3 regions of the Streptomyces sp. NPDC058291 genome follow, and region 3 is predicted to be linked to each of the others. Evidence: predicted binding sites of a transcription regulator. Region 3 holds the regulator's gene; each other region holds the start of a gene.
The links. The regulator HrcA, encoded in region 3, represses chaperone genes, less so after heat shock. The targets are predictions, from matches to a motif close to TTNGCACTCNGNNNNNCNGAGTGCNAA.

Region 1 (4,051 bases), on a different contig from region 3:
GATCAACCGTGAGGTCGATCAGAAGTCCATGTCACCGCCCGGCATGCCGCCGCCGGCGGGCGCGGACGCCTTCTCCGGCTTGTCGGCGATGACGGCCTCGGTGGTCAGGAACAGCGCGGCGATGGAGGCGGCGTTCTGCAGGGCAGAGCGCGTCACCTTCGCCGGGTCGATGATGCCCTCGGCGATCATGTCGACGTACTCACCGGTCGCGGCGTTGAGGCCGTGGCCGATGGGAAGGTTGCGGACCTTCTCCACGACGACGCCACCCTCGAGACCGCCGTTGACGGCGATCTGCTTGAGCGGGGCCTCCAGTGCGATGCGCACGGCGTTGGCGCCGGTCGCCTCGTCACCCTCGAGCTCCAGCTTCTCGAAGACGGCGGAAGCCTGGATGAGCGCCACGCCACCACCGGCGACGATGCCCTCCTCGACGGCGGCCTTCGCGTTGCGGACGGCGTCCTCGATGCGGTGCTTGCGCTCCTTGAGCTCCACCTCGGTGGCGGCGCCGGCCTTGATGACCGCGACACCGCCGGCGAGCTTCGCCAGGCGCTCCTGCAGCTTCTCGCGGTCGTAGTCCGAGTCGCTGTTCTCGATCTCGGCGCGGATCTGGTTGACCCGGCCGGCGACCTGGTCCGAGGAACCGGCGCCGTCGACGATGGTGGTCTCGTCCTTGGTGATGACGACCTTGCGGGCCTTGCCGAGCAGGTCGATGGTCGTGTTCTCGAGCTTGAGACCGACCTCCTCGGAGATGACCTCGCCACCGGTGAGGATGGCGATGTCGTTCAGCATCGCCTTGCGGCGGTCGCCGAAGCCGGGGGCCTTGACCGCGACGGACTTGAAGGTGCCGCGGATCTTGTTGACGACCAGGGTCGACAGGGCCTCGCCCTCGACGTCCTCGGCGATGATCAGCAGCGGCTTGCCCGACTGCATGACCTTCTCGAGGAGCGGGAGCAGGTCCTTGACGTTCGCGATCTTGGAGTTCGCGATGAGGATGTACGGGTCGTCGAGGACGGCCTCCATACGCTCCATGTCGGTGGCGAAGTACGCCGAGATGTAGCCCTTGTCGAAGCGCATGCCCTCGGTGAGCTCGAGCTCCAGACCGAAGGTCTGGGACTCCTCGACCGTGATGACGCCTTCCTTGCCGACCTTGTCCATGGCCTCGGCGATGAGCTCGCCGATCTGGGTGTCGGCGGCGGAGATGGAGGCCGTGGAAGCGATCTGCTCCTTGGTCTCGACATCCTTCGCCTGCTCCAGCAGGGCGCCGGAGACGGCCTCGACGGCCTTCTCGATGCCACGCTTGAGGGCCATCGGGTTGGCGCCGGCGGCGACGTTGCGCAGGCCTTCCTTGACCAGGGCCTGGGCCAGGACAGTCGCGGTCGTCGTGCCGTCACCGGCTACGTCGTCCGTCTTCTTCGCGACTTCCTTGACCAGCTCGGCGCCGATCTTCTCGTACGGGTCCTCGAGCTCGATCTCCTTGGCGATGGAGACACCATCGTTGGTGATCGTGGGGGCGCCCCACTTCTTCTCGAGGACGACGTTGCGGCCCTTGGGGCCGAGCGTCACCTTCACGGCGTCCGCGAGCTGGTTCATGCCGCGCTCGAGGCCGCGCCGTGCCTCCTCGTCGAACGCGATGATCTTGGCCATGTGAAGTGGTCCTCCCGGACTGGGGTGGATTGCTCCGGACCGCGCTGGCGCCCGCGACGGACGGCTCGCCGGCCTCGTGGTTCCTTGCCCCACCTGGCCTGCGGGCCTCACCGACCCGGTCCTTCGTTGTCACTCTCACCTTCAGAGTGCTAACGCCAATGATTAGCACTCGACCCCTGAGAGTGCAAGCGCCTCCCCGAGAACGACGCCCTTCCGGACCCCTCGCGCGCCCCCTTCCGGACACGCCCGCCGACCAGCCGCGGGCGTGCCCGGCCGCGGGCACGTGCGCGTGCGCGGGCGCACCGAAGGGCTCGCACCCCGAGGAGGTGCGAGCCCTTCGACAGATGTACAGAAGAACGACGCTGTCAGTCGGCGCGTGCTTCAGCCGGTCGCGAGTCGGACCATGTCCGCCTGCGGCCCCTTCTGGCCCTGCGAGATCTCGAAATCGACCCGCTGACCCTCTTCCAGGGTGCGGTAGCCGTCCATCTGAATCGCGCTGTAGTGGACGAAAACATCCGCACCACCGTCGACCGCGATGAAGCCGTACCCCTTCTCCGCGTTGAACCACTTGACGGTGCCCTGAGCCATGCCTAACTCCCCTATTACTGGCCCTTGCACAGATCCACACTTCGCGGATCCGGGTCATACCTCACCCCCCATTGGTTGGGGGCGTGCGCCGGAACGCGTCGACCGCGGCCGAATGTATCTGTCCAACTGCCCTCTGCAACAGGTCAGTCGGACGAGAATTCTGGACGCAAGGGATCCGGAATGTGGCGAGAATTCACCTGAATTCAGGGCAAGTCGGGCCCTGTAAAAGCCGCAAAAGCCACAGAAGGAGCACGCACTTTGGCTGCTTCTTGTCGGGCCGGGGCAGAAATCAAAGGCTCCGGATCCGATGATCCGGACCGGGTTCCCCAACTGTATCGCGCTCAACCACATCGAATTGCCCCCTCCGCTTCTATCGCGGAGAGGGCAATTCGATGAACACTCGGTAATCGCTGTTACCGACGGTTACTACCGGCGGGTACGGAACAGCGGTCAGCCACCGGCCACGGCGGGGATGATCGAGACGCCGGCGCCGTCGGGCGTCGCCGTCTCCAGACCCTGCTCGAAGCGCACGTCGTCGTCGTTCACGTACACGTTGACGAACCGGCGCAGCTTGCCCTGGTCGTCCAGGACGCGCGCGGCGATGCCGGTGTGGTTCTTCTCCAGATCGGAGATGACCTCGCCCAGGGTCGTCCCCTCGGCGGCGACCTCGGCCTTGCCGCCCGTGTAGGTGCGCAGGATGGTCGGGATGCGGACGTTGACGCTCATGCGAGGCCAGCCTCTCGGAAAGAGTCCAGGGTCGGGCGGATGGTCGCGGTCAGGCCGGTGCCGGCCACCGCGTCCAGGGTCTTCAGGCCGTCGCCCGTGTTGAGGACGACGGTCGTCTTCGTGGGGTCGAGGAGACCGTTCTCGATCAGCTTGCGCGTCACGCCCACCGTCACCCCGCCGGCGGTCTCCGCGAAGATGCCCTCGGTCCGCGCCAGGAGCTTGATCGCGTCGACGACCTGCTCGTCGTTCACGTCCTCCACCGCGCCGCCGGTGCGCCGGGCGATGTCGAGGACGTAGGGGCCGTCCGCCGGGTTGCCGATGGCCAGCGACTTGGCGATGGTGTTCGGCTTCTGGGGGCGCACCACGTCGTGCCCGGCCTTGTAGGCCACCGACACCGGGGAGCAGCCCTCCGCCTGCGCGCCGAAGATCTTGTACGGCTTGTCCTCGACGAGCCCGAGCTTGATCAGCTCCTGCAGCCCCTTGTCGATCTTCGTGAGCTGCGAGCCGGAGGCGATCGGCACGACGAGCTGGTCGGGCAGGCGCCAGCCGAGCTGCTCGCAGATCTCGTAGGCCAGCGTCTTGGACCCCTCGGCGTAGTACGGCCGCAGGTTGACGTTGACGAAGCCCCAGCCCTCGCCCGCCGCATCGCCGATGAGCTCGGAGCAGAAGCGGTTGACGTCGTCGTAGTTGCCCTCGATGCCGACGAGTTCGCCGCCGTAGATCGCGGCCATGACGACCTTGCCCTGCTCCAGGTCGTGCGGGATGAACACGCAGGACCGGAACCCGGCCCGGGCGGCCGCCGCGCCCACCGCGCCGGCCAGGTTGCCGGTGGAGGAGCAGGACAGCGTGGTGAAGCCGAACGCGCGGGCGGCCTCGATGGCCTGGGCGACCACGCGGTCCTTGAAGGAGTGCGTCGGGTTGCCGGAGTCGTCCTTGACGAACAGCTTCCCGGCGTCGACGCCCAGCTCGCGGGCGAGGTTGTCGGCCTGCACGAGCTTGGTCCAGCCGGGGTTGATGTTCGGCTTGTCCGCCACGTCGGCCGGGACGGGCAGGAGCGGCGCGTAGCGCCAGATGTTCGCGGGTCCCGCCTCGATGC
Region 2 (4,051 bases), on a different contig from region 3:
GGAGCCGTCGGCGGTCCGTGTGGGCCAGTCGGTGGATGGTGTGCGTCCGGCGGCGGTGTCGGTCCGGCTTCCGGGACGGTGACTGCGAGGATCCGGCGCCATGGGACCTGTCGTACAAGATGATGACCGGCGCGGCTGTTCTCACCGGCCGCGCCGCCGTGGGCTCACGGGCATCCGGCGCGGCCGTGGACGCGCCGGGATCCGCGGCGCGATCGTCGTCCTCGCGCTGGCCGCCCTCGCCTCGGGCTGCGCGGGCGGCGGCGCCCGCGGGTCGATCCGCCCCGCCCCGGGCCAGCAGCCCGAGAAGGCCGCGCTCCCGGAAGCGCCGCCCGCCCGCGCCCTGCACGCGTACGCCGACCGGCTGCGCGCCGCCCAGCGGGCCCGGGTCGCCACGGCGCGGCGCTGGGGTCTGGGGAAGGTCCCGCTGACGCCCCCGGCGCCGCCCGCGCACAAGCCGGAGATCACCACCCGTAAGGGCTTCGAGGTCGACGACCACGAGGAACTCGGCCTGCCGCCGGTCTTCACGACGATCCCGACCGAGGACAGGGTCGTCTTCCTCACCGTGGACGACGGCGCCGAGAAGGACCCGGCGTTCCTGCGCATGATGAGCGAGCTGAAGATCCCGTACACCGCCTTCCTCAGCGACTTCCTGATCAAGGACGACTACGGCTACTTCAAGAAGATGCGGGACCTGGGGGTGACCCTGAACAACCACACCCTCCACCACCCCTACCTGCCCGCCCTCTCCTACGCCCGGCAGAAGCGCGAGATCTGCGGCATGCAGGAGGTGCTCCGCGAGCACTACGGCCACCGTCCGGCCCTCTTCCGGCCCCCGTTCGGCAACTACGACCAAAACACCCTGCGCGCCGCGAAGACGTGCGGCGTGCGCTACGCCCCGCTCTGGGACGAGGAGGTGTTCGTCGACCACTGGGAGTACCGGGAGACGGACCGGGACCTCCACCCCGGCGACATCGTCCTGACCCATTTCCGCGGCCGGAGCGAGTGGAAGGGCACGATGCCCGACATGGTGCGCCGCTTCCTGGACAAGGTCACGGCGAAGGGCTACGCGGTGGCCCGGCTGGAGGACTACCTGTGAGGGCGTGGGGACCGGGGACCGGGGGACCGTGGGCGGAGGGACCGCGGGCGTGGGGACCGGGGACCGGGGGACCGTGGGCGGAGGGACCGCAGGCGTGGGGACCGGGGACCGGGGGACCGCGGGCGTGGGGACCGGGGACACGCGGACTGACGGCCGTCCTGCTGATCCTGGCGGCCCTGACCGGTTGCGCCCAGTCCGTCGACCCGATCGAACGCCTGGGCCGGAAGGCGGCCGCGCGGGTCCACGAGCCCGCCCCCGCCCCCTACCTCCGCTGGGGGCTGACGGCCCCGCCGGCCCCCGCGCCGACCCATCCCGCCCGCGTCCTGCCGGGCAGCCCGGGAACGGGTCTCCCGCCGGTCCTCGACCACGTCCCGACCACCGACAGGGTCGTCTTCCTCACCTACGACGACGGGGCGGAACGCGACCCGCGCTTCGTCGACATGGTCCGCGAACTGCGCCTGCCGGTCAGCATGTTCCTCACCGACAGCGTGGTCGGCCCGGGCTACGCGCAGTTCGCCCGGCTGCAGTCGGTCGGCGCGAGCATCCAGAACCACACCCTGGACCACCCGGTCCTGCGCGGTCTGCCCTACGCCGGCCAGCGCGCCGAGATCTGCGGCCAGCAGGACAAGCTCCGATCCCGGTTCGGCCTGCGCCCCCGCCTCTTCCGTCCGCCCTACGGCGCCTACGACGCCACCACCCGGCGCGCCGCCGCCGACTGCGGCATCACCGCCCTCGTCCGCTGGCGCGCCGCCATGGGCCCCACCCAGCTCGCCTACCCGTACGGCCCGCACCGCCTCAGCCCCGGCGACATCGTCGCCGTGGCCCCGGACGAGCCGACGGGCTCGGCCCTGCGCGAGCGCACGGCACGTCTGCTGCGCGGGCTGCAGCGGCAGGGCCTGACGGTGGGCCGCCTGGAGGACTACGTCTGAGGGCGCCCCCGGCGGAAAATGTGGCCGACGCGCCGCGCGCATTGGCACTCCGCTTGACCGAGTGCTAACCGCGGTCATAGTCTCAGCTCTGGCACTCACCACTGGAGAGTGCCAACACAGCGACGGGCAGGTCCGGCACCCGCGACGACGGATCCACCTGGTCGCCACCTCAGACAGTTAACCCCGTGAGATCTCCGAAGGGGGAGGTCGGATCGTGACGACCACCAGCTCCAAGGTTGCCATCAAGCCGCTCGAGGACCGCATTGTGGTCCAGCCGCTCGACGCCGAGCAGACCACCGCCTCTGGCCTGGTCATCCCGGACACCGCGAAGGAGAAGCCCCAGGAGGGCGCCGTCCTCGCCGTGGGCCCGGGCCGCTTCGAGAACGGCGAGCGCCTGCCGCTCGACGTCAAGGTCGGCGATGTCGTCCTGTACAGCAAGTACGGCGGCACCGAGGTGAAGTACAACGGCGAGGAGTTCCTCGTCCTCTCGGCTCGCGACGTGCTCGCGATCATCGAGAAGTAATTCACCCAGTTTTGCAGTGAACTGCGCCCCTGGCCCCCGCTACTTTGTGCAGCCGGGCGCTGGGGGCGCAGTTCGTTTCTCCCACGCTTTCCGAGAGGGCTGAACCGCTCCCATGGCGAAGATCCTGAAGTTCGACGAGGACGCCCGTCGCGCCCTTGAGCGCGGCGTCAACAAGCTTGCCGACACCGTCAAGGTGACGATCGGCCCCAAGGGCCGCAACGTCGTCATCGACAAGAAGTTCGGTGCCCCGACCATCACCAACGACGGCGTCACCATCGCCCGTGAGGTGGAGCTCGAGGACCCGTACGAGAACCTCGGCGCCCAGCTCGTGAAGGAGGTGGCGACCAAGACCAACGACATCGCGGGCGACGGTACGACCACCGCCACCGTGCTCGCGCAGGCGCTCGTGCGCGAGGGCCTCAAGAACGTAGCCGCCGGCGCCTCTCCGGCCGCCCTGAAGAAGGGCATCGACGCCGCCGTCAAGGCCGTCTCCGAGGAGCTGCTGGCCACCGCCCGCCCCATCGACGAGAAGTCCGACATCGCGGCCGTCGCCGCGCTGTCCGCCCAGGACCAGCAGGTCGGCGAGCTCATCGCCGAGGCGATGGACAAGGTCGGCAAGGACGGTGTCATCACCGTCGAGGAGTCCAACACCTTCGGTCTGGAGCTGGACTTCACCGAGGGCATGGCCTTCGACAAGGGCTACCTGTCGCCGTACTTCGTGACGGACCAGGAGCGCATGGAGGCCGTCCTGGAGGACCCCTACATCCTCATCAACCAGGGCAAGATCTCCTCGATCGCTGACCTGCTGCCGCTGCTGGAGAAGGTCATCCAGACCAACTCCTCCAAGCCGCTGCTGATCATCGCCGAGGACCTGGAGGGCGAGGCGCTCTCCACCCTCGTCGTCAACAAGATCCGCGGCACCTTCAACGCGGTCGCGGTCAAGGCCCCGGGCTTCGGCGACCGCCGCAAGGCGATGCTGCAGGACATGGCCGTCCTCACCGGCGCCACCGTCATCTCCGAGGAGGTCGGCCTCAAGCTCGACCAGGTCGGCATCGACGTGCTCGGCTCCGCCCGCCGCGTCACCGTCACCAAGGACGACACCACCATCGTCGACGGCGGCGGCAACTCCGGTGACGTCGTGGGCCGCATCGCCCAGATCAAGGCCGAGATCGAGAACACCGACTCCGACTGGGACCGCGAGAAGCTCCAGGAGCGCCTCGCGAAGCTGGCCGGCGGCGTGTGCGTGATCAAGGTCGGCGCCGCCACCGAGGTGGAGCTGAAGGAGAAGAAGCACCGTCTGGAGGACGCCATCTCCGCGACCCGCGCCGCGGTCGAGGAGGGCATCGTCTCCGGTGGCGGTTCCGCTCTGGTCCACGCCGCCAAGGTGCTGGAGGGCGGCCTGGGCAAGACCGGCGACGAGGCCACCGGCGTCGCCGTCGTGCGCCGCGCCGTCGTCGAGCCGCTGCGCTGGATCGCCGAGAACGCGGGCCTCGAGGGCTACGT
Region 3 (4,051 bases):
TTCGCCGTGGGCCGGGGCCTCGTGGACCGCGTCCGGGTTCCTCGGTCCGTCGAGCGCCGAGTGGCGCCCGGTAGCGCCCGGTGGCGGGCGTTGGCGGGCGGTGGAAGCGGCGCCCCCGTCCTCACGCGGCCGGAGCGGTGACGAAGTCGATCAGTTCTTCCACCCGGCCCAGCAGTTCCGGCTCCAGGTCCTTGTAGGAGTCCACCCGCTTCAGGATCGCCTGCCACACCGCACCCGTGTTCTCCGACGGCCAGCCCAGGGCCCGGCACACCCCCGTCTTCCAGTCCTGGCCGTGCGGCACGCGCGGCCAGGACTCGATGCCCAGGGACGCCGGCTTCACGGCCTCCCAGACGTCGATGTAGGGGTGGCCGACGACCAGGGCGTGCTCGCTGCTCACCGAGCGGGCGATGCGCCACTCCTTGGTGCCGGGCACGAGGTGGTCCACCAGGACCCCGAGCCGCGCGTCCGGCCCCGGGGCGAACTCCGCGACGATGGACGGCAGGTCGTCGACGCCCCCCAGGTACTCCACGACGACGCCCTCGACGCGCAGGTCGTCGCCCCACACCTTCTCGACCAGCTCGGCGTCGTGCCGGCCCTCCACGTAGATGCGTCCGGCGCGGGCGACACGGGCGCGGGCGCCGGGGACGGCGACCGAGCCGGAGGCGGTGCGGGAGGGACGCGCCGGTCCCGAGGCCGGTCTGACGAGCGTGACCGTCCGGCCCTCCAGCAGGAAGCCCCCCGGTTCCAGCGGGAACACCCGGTGCTTGCCGAAGCGGTCCTCCAGGGTCACCGTGCCCGCCTCGCAGCGGATCACCGCGCCGCAGAACCCGGTGCCGGGCTCCTCCACCACCAGGCCCGGGTCCGCCGGGACCTCCGGGACGGGCTTCGGCTTCTTCCAGGGCGGGGTCAGGTCGGCGGAATACCTGCGCGGGCGCGGGCCCGAGGGGCCCTCGCTGGAAGGGCGGTGGCGGGAGACGGGTGGGCGCATTCGGATGACGATAGGAGAAGTCGCGGGGCGGCGGGAACACGGTCAGCGCGACACGCCGAAACGGGCCGCCAGCGCGTCGCGTTGCGCCCGCACGAACGCGGCGTCCACCGCCGCACCGTGGCCGGGCACGTACACCGCGTCCTCGCCGCCGAGGTCCAGCAGACGGTCGAGGGCGGCGGGCCAGCGGGCGGGGACGGCGTCGGGGCCGGCCTGCGGCTCGCCGGACTCCTCGACGAGGTCGCCGCAGAACACCACCTCCGGCGAGCCGGGGGCGCCGGGGACCAGCACCGCGAGGTCATGGGCGGTGTGGGCGGGGCCGACGTTGGCCAGCAGGACCTGACGGCCGTCGCCCAGGTCCAGGGTCCACTCGCCGCAGACCGGATGGCGGGGGCGGACGAGCGTGTCCACGGCCGCCGTCGCCGCCGTCTCGTCGAGGCCGTTGCGCACCGCGTCCGCCCGCAGCTCCTCGCCCGGCACCGCGTCCGAGCCCACCGCCCCGAAGACCTCCGCCCCCGCGAACGCCGCCGCACCGAACACATGGTCGAAATGGGGGTGGGTGAGCGCGAGATGAGTCACACGCGCGCCGGTCAGTTCCTCGGCCTGCGTCCGCAGCCGCGCCCCCTCGGCCAGGCTGGATCCCGCGTCGACCATCAGCACCGCGCCCGCCCCGACGACCAGTCCCGCCGTGCAGTCCCAGCCCGGCAGCCGCACCCGTCCGACCCCCGCCGCCAGCCGCTCCCATCCGAGCTCTTCCCAAGTCACCGTCATACCGCGACGCTAGCTGGACAACGGTCCAGGAGAGGCCGTCCTTGCCCTGGGTGTACCCCACAGCCGTACACTGGGCCGGGGAACGCTGGCACTCGGGTAGGAAGAGTGCCAGGCGAGACGCCCAGGGGACTGGGGGACGAGATCTTGGAGGTGCGCGCGGATGCTGAGTGAACGCAGGCTCCAGGTGCTGCGCGCCATCGTCCAGGACTACGTCGGCACCGAGGAGCCCGTGGGGTCGAAGGCGCTCACCGAGCGTCACAACCTCGGCGTGTCCCCGGCGACGGTCCGCAACGACATGGCCGCCCTGGAGGACGAGGGGTACATCGCCCAGCCGCACACCAGCGCCGGGCGCATCCCCACGGACAAGGGCTACCGGCTGTTCGTCGACAAGCTGGCCGGCGTCAAGCCCATGACCGGCCCGGAGCGGCGGGCCATCCAGAACTTCCTCGACGGCGCCGTCGACCTCGACGACGTCGTGGCCCGCACGGTACGGCTGCTCGCGCAGCTCACCCGGCAGGTCGCCGTGGTGCAGTACCCGTCCCTGACCCGTTCGACCGTGCGGCACGTGGAGCTTCTCTCGCTCGCGCCCGCGCGCCTGATGCTCGTGCTGATCACGGACACCGGGCGGGTCGAGCAGCGGATGGTGGACTGCCCGGCGCCCTTCGGGGAGTCCTCGGTGGCGGATCTGCGCGCGCGGCTCAACAGCCGGGTCGCGAGCCGCCGGTTCGCCGACGTGCCGCGTCTGGTGGAGGATCTGCCGGACGCCTTCGAGGCCGAGGACCGCGGCACGGTCACGACGGTGCTCTCCACCCTGCTGGAGACGCTCGTCGAGGAGAACGAGGAGCGGTTGATGATCGGCGGCACCGCCAATCTCACTCGCTTCGGACATGACTTTCCCCTCACCATCCGGCCCGTCCTGGAGGCCTTGGAGGAGCAGGTCGTGCTCCTCAAGCTCCTTGGCGAGGCGGGGGATTCGGGCATGACCGTACGCATCGGTCACGAGATCGCCCACGAGGGGCTCAACTCCACTTCTGTGGTGTCGGTCGGCTACGGTTCGGGCAGCGAGGCAGTCGCCAAACTGGGCGTGGTCGGACCGACCCGCATGGATTACCCGGGAACGATGGGAGCGGTACGAGCGGTGGCACGGTACGTCGGACAGATCCTGGCGGAGTCGTAAGTGGCCACGGACTACTACGCCGTTCTCGGCGTGCGCCGCGATGCGTCGCAGGAAGAGATCAAGAAGGCCTTCCGGCGGCTCGCGCGCGAGCTGCACCCGGACGTCAACCCGGATCCGAAGACCCAGGAGCGGTTCAAGGAGATCAACGCCGCTTACGAGGTGTTGTCGGACCCGCAGAAGAAGCAGGTCTACGACCTCGGCGGCGATCCGCTGTCCCAGTCGGGCGGCGGCGCCGGCGGCTTCGGGGCCGGCGGCTTCGGGAACTTCTCGGACATCATGGACGCGTTCTTCGGGACGGCGTCGCAGCGCGGGCCGCGTTCGCGCACCCGGCGCGGCCAGGACGCGATGATCCGGCTGGAGATCGACCTCGAAGAGGCCGCCTTCGGCACCACCAAGGACATCCAGGTCGACACGGCCGTCGTCTGCACCACCTGCAGCGGCGAGGGCGCGGCGCCGGGGACCACGGCCCAGACGTGTGACATGTGCCGCGGCCGCGGCGAGGTGTCGCAGGTGACGCGGTCCTTCCTCGGCCAGGTCATGACCTCGCGGCCGTGCCCGCAGTGCCAGGGCTTCGGCACCGTCGTCCCGACCCCGTGCCCCGAGTGCGCGGGCGACGGCCGGGTGCGCTCGCGGCGCACGCTGACGGTGAAGATCCCGGCCGGCGTCGACAACGGCACCCGCATCCAGCTGGCGGGCGAGGGCGAGGTCGGCCCCGGCGGCGGCCCGGCCGGCGACCTGTACGTGGAGATCCACGAGCTGCCGCACGCGCAGTTCCAGCGCCGCGGCGACGACCTGCACTGCACGGTGACCCTCCCGATGACGGCGGCGTCCCTCGGCACGAAGGTGCCGCTGGAGACGCTGGACGGTCTGGAGGAGGTCGACATCCGGCCCGGCACCCAGTCCGGCCAGTCGATCCCGCTGCACAGCCGGGGCGTCACGCATCTGCGGGGCGGCGGCCGGGGCGACCTCATCGTGCACGTCGAGGTGCAGACGCCGACGAAGCTGGACCCAGAGCAGGAACGGCTGCTGCGCGAGCTGTCCAAGCTGCGGGGCGAGGAGCGGCCCACGGGCCAGTTCCAGCCCGGCCAGCAGGGACTGTTCTCACGGCTGAAGGACGC

Region 1: groL (chaperonin GroEL) is a predicted target of HrcA. The motif match lies at 1,768-1,794, and genes of this name have one in related genera.
Region 2: groES (co-chaperone GroES) is a predicted target of HrcA. The motif match lies at 2,067-2,093, and genes of this name have one in related genera.

What each region holds. Positions count from the first base shown of each region.
Region 1 covers NZ_JBHVYK010000056.1:10,674-14,724, reverse strand. Annotated here, with positions in the region: gene groL (chaperonin GroEL) at 19-1,641, opposite strand; gene ACFVYK_RS25340 (cold-shock protein) at 2,023-2,229, opposite strand; gene ACFVYK_RS25335 (MoaD/ThiS family protein) at 2,680-2,955, opposite strand; gene thrC (threonine synthase) at 2,952-4,051, opposite strand, start outside.
Region 2 covers NZ_JBHVYK010000010.1:12,646-16,696, reverse strand. Annotated here, with positions in the region: gene ACFVYK_RS07255 (polysaccharide deacetylase family protein) at 101-1,096, shown strand; gene ACFVYK_RS07250 (polysaccharide deacetylase family protein) at 1,243-2,025, shown strand; gene groES (co-chaperone GroES) at 2,240-2,548, shown strand; gene groL (chaperonin GroEL) at 2,661-4,051, shown strand, end outside.
Region 3 covers NZ_JBHVYK010000004.1:144,288-148,338, forward strand. Annotated here, with positions in the region: gene ACFVYK_RS03635 (DUF3097 domain-containing protein) at 122-988, opposite strand; gene ACFVYK_RS03640 (MBL fold metallo-hydrolase) at 1,031-1,756, opposite strand; gene hrcA (heat-inducible transcriptional repressor HrcA) at 1,917-2,933, shown strand; gene dnaJ (molecular chaperone DnaJ) at 2,934-4,051, shown strand, end outside.